One region of the Vibrio sp. 2433-A1 genome, then DNA from elsewhere that is predicted to be linked to it. Evidence: predicted binding sites of a transcription regulator. Region 1 holds the regulator's gene; each other region holds the start of a gene.

Region 1 (2,207 bases):
GAGATTCTCAACGCTATCAATACCGGCTTTCTTCAGCATACGTTCCGTAGCCAGCCTTAAGTTCGGCAGATCTTTAAGGCGATTCGGTTTAGCTTTCGCTTGCTGTTTCTTTTCGCTGTTCGCTGCAGTTAGCGCAGCTTGGGCAATCTCAAGCGTATTATCCTTATTCTTAAACCAATCATCGCTTAGAGCAAAGTATTTGGTGACGACAGGAAAGCCGCGCTTTTTGTAAACGTAAGGTTCTAAGCTAAGAGATTTAAATTGCTTTGCAAGTACGTCGTCTGCCCTAACGTGCAACTTATCATTGACGACTAATGCAAACATAGTGTCGTCGGCAAAAATACCGAAGCCACCAAACATTGAGCGGGACTTGATTAAGCCTAACGGCTCAAATAGTCGCATTGAGTCTTTTAGTATTGGTTTATCCATGCTGTGTATTCTCGGTGTATATGTATACGCCACCAATTCAGGTCCGAGAGAGTAGCAAAATTATGCAGGCTTGTTGTCAGTCTAGTGTCATACGATTGCTAGCAATTACAATATGACATGTGTGCATATTTACCATCGGCAACCCCGCTACCAAACAATTAACTTGTTGAAGGCCGGAGGCTTTGCGTCCCATCCTTTCGAAATGGTTTGCCCTGTTCGTGGCATAATCGAACAACAATAAGGATAAATGGATTTTGGGCTGGGCATCACATTTGAATGGGATAAGTGTGATCTTGGTTCAGTAAATAGGTTTGGTTCATACACTTAGCCAATGAAAGCAACCCAGCTAAGTGTATGTCAAATAAGTTATTTCTTAATATTTTGTACGGTATTTCGCTCAACGATCTCTGGGTGCATTTCAAAGATACGCTTTTCGTGCTCTTTGTCTTTAATGCGCTCTAGTAGAATCTCGAATGCGTTTTTACCTACACGGCGTTTTGGCTGGTGAACCGTGGTCAATGGTGGTGAGAAGTACTCCGCAAGCTCGATATTGTCGTAACCAATTACCGACATATCTTCTGGAATGCGAATGCCTTTCTGCTGTAGGCGACTCATTAGCCCTAGAGCCATAGTGTCATTGAAACAGAAGATTGCGCTTGGCTTATTGTCCATTGCTGCGATCTGGTCTGCAGCTAGAACTGCAGTATCACACTCGAAGTTACCTTCTAAAATCCAATCTTCTTTGACTGGAAGGTTTGCTTCGTTCATCGCACGTTTAAAGCCACGAATACGTTCCTGACACGCTGCTTTCTCAAAGTGTCCGCTTAGGCAGGCAATATCGGTATGACCACGGTCAATTAGGTATTTAGTTGCTAAATAGCCACCTTCTTCCGAGTTATCGATGATCTTATCGGCTTGAGAGCTCTCTGGCCCCCAATCCATAACCACTTTCGGGATGTCTTTGTGGCGATCTAGCATTTCGCTCAGTTCTTCAGTTAAGTCTGAACACATGACCAAAATACCGTCTACGCGCTTTTCAGCTAGCATGCGAATGTAGTCGCGTTGCTTCTCATAAATACCGCCCGTATTACATAAGATCAGCGTATAGCCTTGGCGGTAACAGTAACTCTCTACACCATCAATGACCTCAGAGAAGAAAAGGTTTGTGGACTGAGTCACCAGCATACCAATCGTGCGCGTGGTATTACACTTTAGGCTACGTGCAACCGCACTTGGTGCGTAGTTTAGTTCTGTTACTGCTTCCATTACTTTTTCTTGCGTAGCTTCAGCAACAAAGCGCGTTTTATTGATTACATGTGACACAGTTGTCGTTGATACACCAGCTAGGCGAGCAACGTCTTTTATAGTGGCCATAAGGTTCTGTCCTGTCGATGACTGCCGCGGAATTATATTCAGTTTAGAATACCTAAGCAGAAAGTATCAGAAACACAAAAACCGCTCTATTTAGCGGTTTGTATTTGATTCGTTTGTTTTTATCGTTTGCGGTCACAATTTTAGACCGCAAAACTCTTAAGAGCAAACAAAAAAACACGAAAGCAACCTGCCGGAGGTCACAATGTTGTCTTTATTCGCCTAACAGATAGCTGCGATCTAAAGCAAGGAAGGCAGTAGCGAATGCGCTGATTGCCGAGTAGAAACCGAACTCATCAAACTTCTGACACTTTTCTGAGAACTGTGGCGTCCAGCTTAGCAGGTGTTGACGAATGAACTGTTCCTGAACAGCAAAAGCTTCTTCAATCTTAGCTTCGTCTTCTGCG
Region 2 (2,207 bases), on a different contig from region 1:
TTCGCTGAAGAAGTGTATCTCATCGAAGTTTAAAATGATTACTACGAAAAGGGCCTGGTCATTAAACCAGGCCTTTTTAAGTTCGATTAGATTAAATGGTTTAGTAAATCACTTTCACTTTAGCAGCGCTTGTTACTGCATCTTCGATAGCTTGTTCGGTGGTGTCTCGACGCGTGATAGCGACACCTAGACGGCGGCGGCCATCGATATCAGGTTTACCAAACAGACGGACTTGTGTTTGAGGTTGTGCCAGTGCCTCTGTCAAACCATCAAATTGGATGTTAGTTGATGTACCTTGGCCTAAAACTACTGCCGATGCTGCTGGGCCGTATTGAGTAATGCCCGCAATTGGCATACCGGTAAAGGCGCGAACATGCAGGGCAAACTCAGAGCTGTCTTGAGACATCAGCGTCACAAGGCCTGTATCGTGTGGACGAGGAGACACCTCATTAAAGATAACAGTGTCGCCTTTAATAAACAGTTCAACGCCAAAAATACCGAACCCACCTAGTGCGTTAACTACTTTACTAGCCGCATCTTGAGCTGCTTCTAACGCTTTGTCAGACATGGCTTGTGGCTGCCATGACTCACGGTAATCTCCATCTTCTTGGCGGTGGCCAATTGGCGCGCAGAAGTGTACACCGTCGACCGCGCGTACAGTGAGTAAAGTGATCTCATAATCAAAGTCGATAAAGCCTTCGACAATCACACGACCCGCACCAGTACGACCGCCTTCTTGAGCGTAGTCCCAAGCTTTGTCTACGTCTTGAGGCGTTCTGATAACACTTTGGCCTTTGCCTGAAGAGCTCATCACTGGCTTACATACACAAGGAATACCAACAGCCTCAACTGCGGTGGCAAACTCTTCGTAGTTGTCTGCAAAGCGGTACGGTGAGGTGGTCAGCTCCAGCTCTTCCGCAGCAAGGCGACGAATACCTTCGCGATTCATCGTTAGTTTGGTTGCATTCGCAGTAGGGACCACGTTCAGCCCCTTAGCTTCAAGTTCGACTAGCGTGTCTGTTGCAATGGCTTCAATCTCAGGGACGACGTAATCAGGTTGTTCTTTAGCGATGAGTTCTTCTAACGCCTTACCATCCAGCATATCCAATGTGTAGCTGCGGTGGGCAACTTGCATTGCTGGTGCGTTTTCGTAGCGGTCACAGGCAATCACTTCAAGGCCAAGGCGTTGGCACTCAATGGCGACTTCTTTGCCAAGTTCACCAGAGCCTAAGAGCAGAACACGTGTCGAATTTTTAGCTGTCGCTGTACCAAACATAAATAACCTTAACGTCTAAGAGGAGTAATAACTTTGACGCATAATACTTAAGCCAAGAGAAAAAGCAAACGTTTGCGCGCGTTGTTTGTGTATTTTGGCTATCAAATGTCGTCACTTAGTATAATCGGATGAAAACATGGCTATTTAATCGACAATACAGATTTGGTTCTCAAGTTTTAATTAAGCTATTGAGGGATATGTATCTAAATTGGGACAAATTAAGTAAAACCTAGCGATTAGAGATATAATTTCTATGAATCACACTTTTAAAATAAACTGGCTACAGTATTCATGCAGTATGACCCGAAAAACTCAGTGAAAATCCCTATCAATACGCTGATGACAGGTATGTTTGTCACCGCGATTGAAGATAGCAAGCGAGTCAACCTAGCTAACGCTGGGCGTGTTTCGTCGCAGCAGGCGATTAAACAATTGATTGATAATGGTATTAAGTTTGCGTGGGTTGACCCGGAACTGTCGGCAAAGGGTAGCGTGTTTAAGCCTGCCATTGAACTAGAGCCAGAAGAGGTTGTTGAAGAAGCAAAGACGCCGGTTAAGAAGAAAAAGCTTAGCCGTTTTTCTCAACAGCAAAAAGCGCAAAAAATCATTCGTGATGCAAAAGGGTTAGCGCAAAAAATCTTATCACAGACCTTTGAGGGCAAACCAATCGAGCTGGATGAGCTCGATGGCATGGCTGATGATTTGATTGAGTCTGTATTGCTTCACTCCGATGCGTTGCATTGTGTCTCAGCGTTACGTACCAAAGATGAGGATTTACTTGAGCATTCGGTCAATGTTGCCACGTTGCTGGTGACGTTTGGTAAGTACCTTGAGCTGCCTAGAGATATGTTAAAGCAGATGGCGATCGGCGGCATTGTTCATGATGTTGGTAAAATCAAAGTTGATGACAAGGTTCTTCACAAACCAGCTC
Region 3 (2,207 bases), on a different contig from region 1:
ACAGCCTTTACAAAGACTATGGCGATTATTTAGCGGTGCTTGTGAATAAACACACCAAGCAATTAACAGTAATTATGCAACTGCATATTTAATAATAAACACAGCAGCTAAGAACCAAACACTCGTCGAGACTTCACGACCACGACCACTTAAAAACTTAATCAATGCATAGGAAATAAACCCTAGAGCAATGCCTTGAGCAATTGAATAAGTAAGAGGCATTAGTAAGCAAGTGACAACAACAGGAGCAGCTTCCGTTAAATCACGCCAATCTATGCTAACTAAACCTGACATCATCAAAATTGCTACGTAAAAAAGTGCACCTGCTGTCGCGTACGCTGGAATCATGCCTGCGAGCGGCGAGAAGAATAACGCTAGAAGGAATAACACACCAACGACGACTGCAGTTAAGCCTGTACGGCCACCAGCCGCAACACCGGCCGTCGATTCAACATAAGAAGTTGTACTTGAAGTACCCAGCATTGCGCCTACTGATGTCGCTGTTGAGTCAGCAAGTAACGCTTTACTTAGGCGAGGAAGTTTACCATCTTCTTTGATTAAGTCAGCTTTTGTTGCCACCCCTACCAACGTGCCAGCCGTATCGAATAAGTCTACAAATAAGAAAGCAAAAACGACTGAGATCATGCCTACTTCAAATACACCAGAGATATCCATCTGCATGAATGTTGGTGCAATACTCGGTGGTGTAGACATCACTCCGCCCCAATGAACATCTCCCATAATTAGTCCAATCAGAGTAATTACGAGAATTGCAATCATGACAGCACCACGTACGCCCCTATATACCAAAGCGATTGTTAAGAAAAAGCCTAGGGCAGCAAGTACTTGGTGTAAGCTAGTAATATCACCTAAAGAAACCAAAGTCGCAGGGTTGTCAACTACGATACCTGCATTTTGCAGACCGATAAAAGCAAGAAACAGACCAATACCCGCAGAGATTCCCGTTCTTAAAGACATTGGAATAGAGTTAATTATCCATTCACGTATCTTGAATACACTCAACGCCATAAAGATAAGACCTGAGACGAAAACAGCTCCTAGTGCAACTTGCCATGAATGCCCCATGCCAAGAACAACACCATAGGTGAAGAACGCATTTAGACCCATACCCGGCGCTAAAGCAATTGGGTAGTTAGCGACAAAACCCATGATAAAACAGCCGATCGCGGCAGCAAGACAGGTAGCAACGAACACAGCACCTTTGTCCATACCCGCGTCAGCAAGCATGGCTGGGTTAACGAAGATGATGTAAGCCATCGTTAGGAAGGTAGTGATACCCGCGACGATCTCAGTTTTGACTGTCGTGCCATTTTCACTGAGCTTGAATAGTTTTTCGAACATAATCGAATCCTAAAAAGGTAAAAAGTAAACGGTTGCGTAATCGATTGGCGGGAATTATAAGGTCATCAAATAGTAAATTCCAGATAGAATTAAGACTCTAACTAATATTTCTAACTGTAAAATGGAAACTCAATCGATTACATCGCAAAAAAAGTTAGTAAAAAACGTTATTTATCAACACGTAAAGAAAAAGATATTTTTTAAACGAAAAAGATGCTTTTTTGTACCATGTTGCAAAGTTACAACTAGAGAAATGACTAATAATCGGCGAGTAATATGAGTTTATGCGAATAAAAGCGAGGCAAGAAGAGCTAGCTAAGTAAATCAGGAAGTTGGGATACGCTGGTAGGCTATTTTTTAGATAAAAAAACGCCACTCAATTTGAGTGGCGGTTGAATCATGTCAGCAAGAATTAAGCTGCTGAAAAAAAATTCCAATAATAGGGGTGAACATACAACTGTTCGAGAGTCACAAACCCCGGTTTAGTAACCGAAGCTTGTTGGATACTTAAAGTTGCCAGTGTAAACAGAGCTATTTAGCCAGAACGCTGCACTTGGTAAACCTTTCATAACTATCACCTTCTAAATCAATTAAAACAAATTACAAATATTGATTTCTCAGTTCCTTGGAGGCGACAAATCGGACTCATCCTTTGAGCATTTTCTCTTCGCTTTCGAAGTTGGTTACTAATATACCCCAAAGAAAATTAATTACAAGCACTTGCGTGATAAATATCACAAAAACCTTATAAATTGACTTCAATCAAACTTAAACTGTAATTAACTTACAGAATTATCAGCCTAATAACGAGATTGGCTACAAAAGTTACGAACTTAGGTGAGTAA
Region 4 (2,207 bases), on a different contig from region 1:
TGAGCAAAGGATTAGGTCAAACGAATATTGATTAATCAACTGTCGGTAGGTTACAACGTTCTGTGCCTTATGCACTTTGTCCTCTGCGCCACCCATTTTTTTTAGCATGTTTTTAATTGAGGAAGAAAGCATGCTGTTTTCTTCAACGATCAATATTCGCTTGTTTCTTAAATCTAAATTGCCAGCCATCTATTGTATCTATCGCACTCTCTGAGAATGAGACAAGGTGAAAGTCCGTCGCCAACAACCTTATCTGTTCGGTGTTCTAAATACACAAGAGAGAAAGAGTTTACAAATCAATCAATATAAAAAGATAACTATTCCTTTATATTCATATATTTAATGTCAACTTCACAACATCTACAGAATTCACTATAGAAATACTAAAAACAAAAACATAAAGAAAACGCGACCGTTTTGTTCACAAAACAAACAACTGCAAGCTAAATGGAATAGTGAGATATCAGCAGAAAAGCAAAAACCCCGGCAACTCTGAGAGTTATCGGGGTTTTCTAAAGAAATGGCACGCCCTGAAGGATTCGAACCTTCGACCACATCCTTAGAAGGGACGTGCTCTATCCAGCTGAGCTAAGGGCGCGCTACAGGGACAGGATTATACGAGGATGAGCCGTTAAAACAAGGGCTTTGTTTAACATTATGATCTGATTGACTAAAAAAAGGTCACGGAACTCTATTTTGATTAAAAACACCCCAAGGCAAACGTTTGCTTATGGATGTTCGTCAAATAATTTGCGACAATGCGCTGCAAATAAGTCGCTATAAATTCTTAAGGTATGTCATGACAGCTCAAAATATCGACGGAACTCTTATTTCCCAAACCGTTCGTTCAGAAGTAGCAGCGCGCGTTAAAGCTCGTAAAGAAGCAGGACTTCGCGCTCCGGGACTTGCGGTTGTTTTAGTTGGTGAAGACCCTGCATCTCAGGTGTATGTAGGAAGTAAGCGACGCGCTTGTGAGGAAGTAGGCTTTATTTCAAAGTCATTTGATCTTCCAGCAGACACAACAGAAGAGACGCTGCTTGCTCTTATTGATGAACTCAACAACGATGATGAAATTGACGGTATTCTAGTTCAGTTGCCTCTTCCTGCGGGCATCGATGCAACACACGTACTAGAGCGTATCCACCCAGAAAAAGACGTTGATGGTTTCCACCCATACAATGTTGGCCGTCTAGCTCAACGTATTCCAAAGCTACGCTCATGTACGCCAAAGGGTATTATCACTCTGCTTGATCGTTACAACATTGACCTTCGTGGTAAACACGCCGTAGTCGTTGGCGCTTCGAACATTGTTGGTCGCCCAATGACGCTAGAATTACTGCTAGCAGGCTGTACAACAACAACGTGCCACCGCTTTACTAAAGATCTAGAAGGCCATGTACGCCACGCAGATCTTGTAGTTGTCGCGGTTGGTAAACCGAACTTTATTCCAGGTAATTGGATTAAGAAAGGTGCGGTTGTGGTCGATGTAGGCATTAACCGCTTAGAGTCAGGTAAGCTGGTCGGTGATGTGGATTACGAAGTGGCGAAAGAGAACGCTAGCTTCATTACTCCTGTACCGGGCGGTGTTGGCCCAATGACAGTTGCCAGCTTGATTGAAAATACTATGCTAGCTTGTGAGCAGTTCCATACAAGCAAGTAGAGTTCAAAACGCTTCAGAGAAATAAAAAAGGGTTGATGTTTAAAGACATCAACCCTTTTTAGTTTTCAGTAAACGCGCTGTCATCCTCAAGAGTGAGGAACGAATGAATTGGAGATCTCTTAAAGCGAGCCTATAACTTTATGAGATTCCCTCATCCTTCGTTCTAAGGAATGACACACTGATTATTAATGCTTGTAATTACAGACTTAAAATCACACCCGCAATAGATGCGCTCATCAGGTTAGCCATGACGCCAGCAGCAATCGCTCGGAAACCATATTTAGAGATAAACGGACGCTTCTCGGGTACCACGCTACCTAGACCGCCGATCAGCATTGCCATGGTTGAGATGTTAGCGAAACCACACAGGGCAAAAGTAACAATCGCTTGCGAATGAGTGCTTAGCTGAGCTTTTACATCCATCAATTGAATGAAGGCAACAAATTCGTTCACAACGATCTTGTTACCAATCAGAGAACCCGCAGTAATCGCTTCAGACCAAGGGATACCTAATAGCCATGCAACAGGAGCGAAAAGATAACCAAGG

What was found. The regulator PurR, encoded in region 1, represses purine synthesis genes. The targets are predictions, from matches to a motif close to TNANGNAAACGTTTNCNTNA.
Region 2: the regulator PurR is predicted to act here: its motif matches at 1,337-1,356, upstream of purT (formate-dependent phosphoribosylglycinamide formyltransferase).
Region 3: the regulator PurR is predicted to act here: its motif matches at 1,383-1,402, upstream of ACU01J_RS02410 (NCS2 family permease).
Region 4: the regulator PurR is predicted to act here: its motif matches at 713-732, upstream of folD (bifunctional methylenetetrahydrofolate dehydrogenase/methenyltetrahydrofolate cyclohydrolase FolD).

The regions. Positions count from the first base shown of each region.
Region 1 covers NZ_JBRESC010000005.1:188,062-190,268, reverse strand. Annotated here, with positions in the region: gene ACU01J_RS07365 (TfoX/Sxy family DNA transformation protein) at 1-429, opposite strand, end outside; cyclic di-GMP riboswitch class I at 564-651, opposite strand; gene purR (HTH-type transcriptional repressor PurR) at 796-1,803, opposite strand; gene torD (molecular chaperone TorD) at 2,015-2,207, opposite strand, start outside.
Region 2 covers NZ_JBRESC010000016.1:62,042-64,248, reverse strand. Annotated here, with positions in the region: gene ACU01J_RS16035 (thiopurine S-methyltransferase) at 1-33, shown strand, start outside; gene purT (formate-dependent phosphoribosylglycinamide formyltransferase) at 101-1,276, opposite strand; gene ACU01J_RS16025 (cyclic di-GMP phosphodiesterase) at 1,568-2,207, shown strand, end outside.
Region 3 covers NZ_JBRESC010000001.1:508,680-510,886, forward strand. Annotated here, with positions in the region: gene ACU01J_RS02410 (NCS2 family permease) at 73-1,362, opposite strand; gene vcdP (small protein VcdP) at 1,845-1,931, opposite strand.
Region 4 covers NZ_JBRESC010000001.1:244,946-247,152, forward strand. Annotated here, with positions in the region: gene ACU01J_RS01030 (response regulator) at 1-189, opposite strand, end outside; tRNA gene ACU01J_RS01035 (tRNA-Arg) at 522-598, opposite strand; gene folD (bifunctional methylenetetrahydrofolate dehydrogenase/methenyltetrahydrofolate cyclohydrolase FolD) at 800-1,660, shown strand; gene ACU01J_RS01045 (NupC/NupG family nucleoside CNT transporter) at 1,859-2,207, opposite strand, start outside.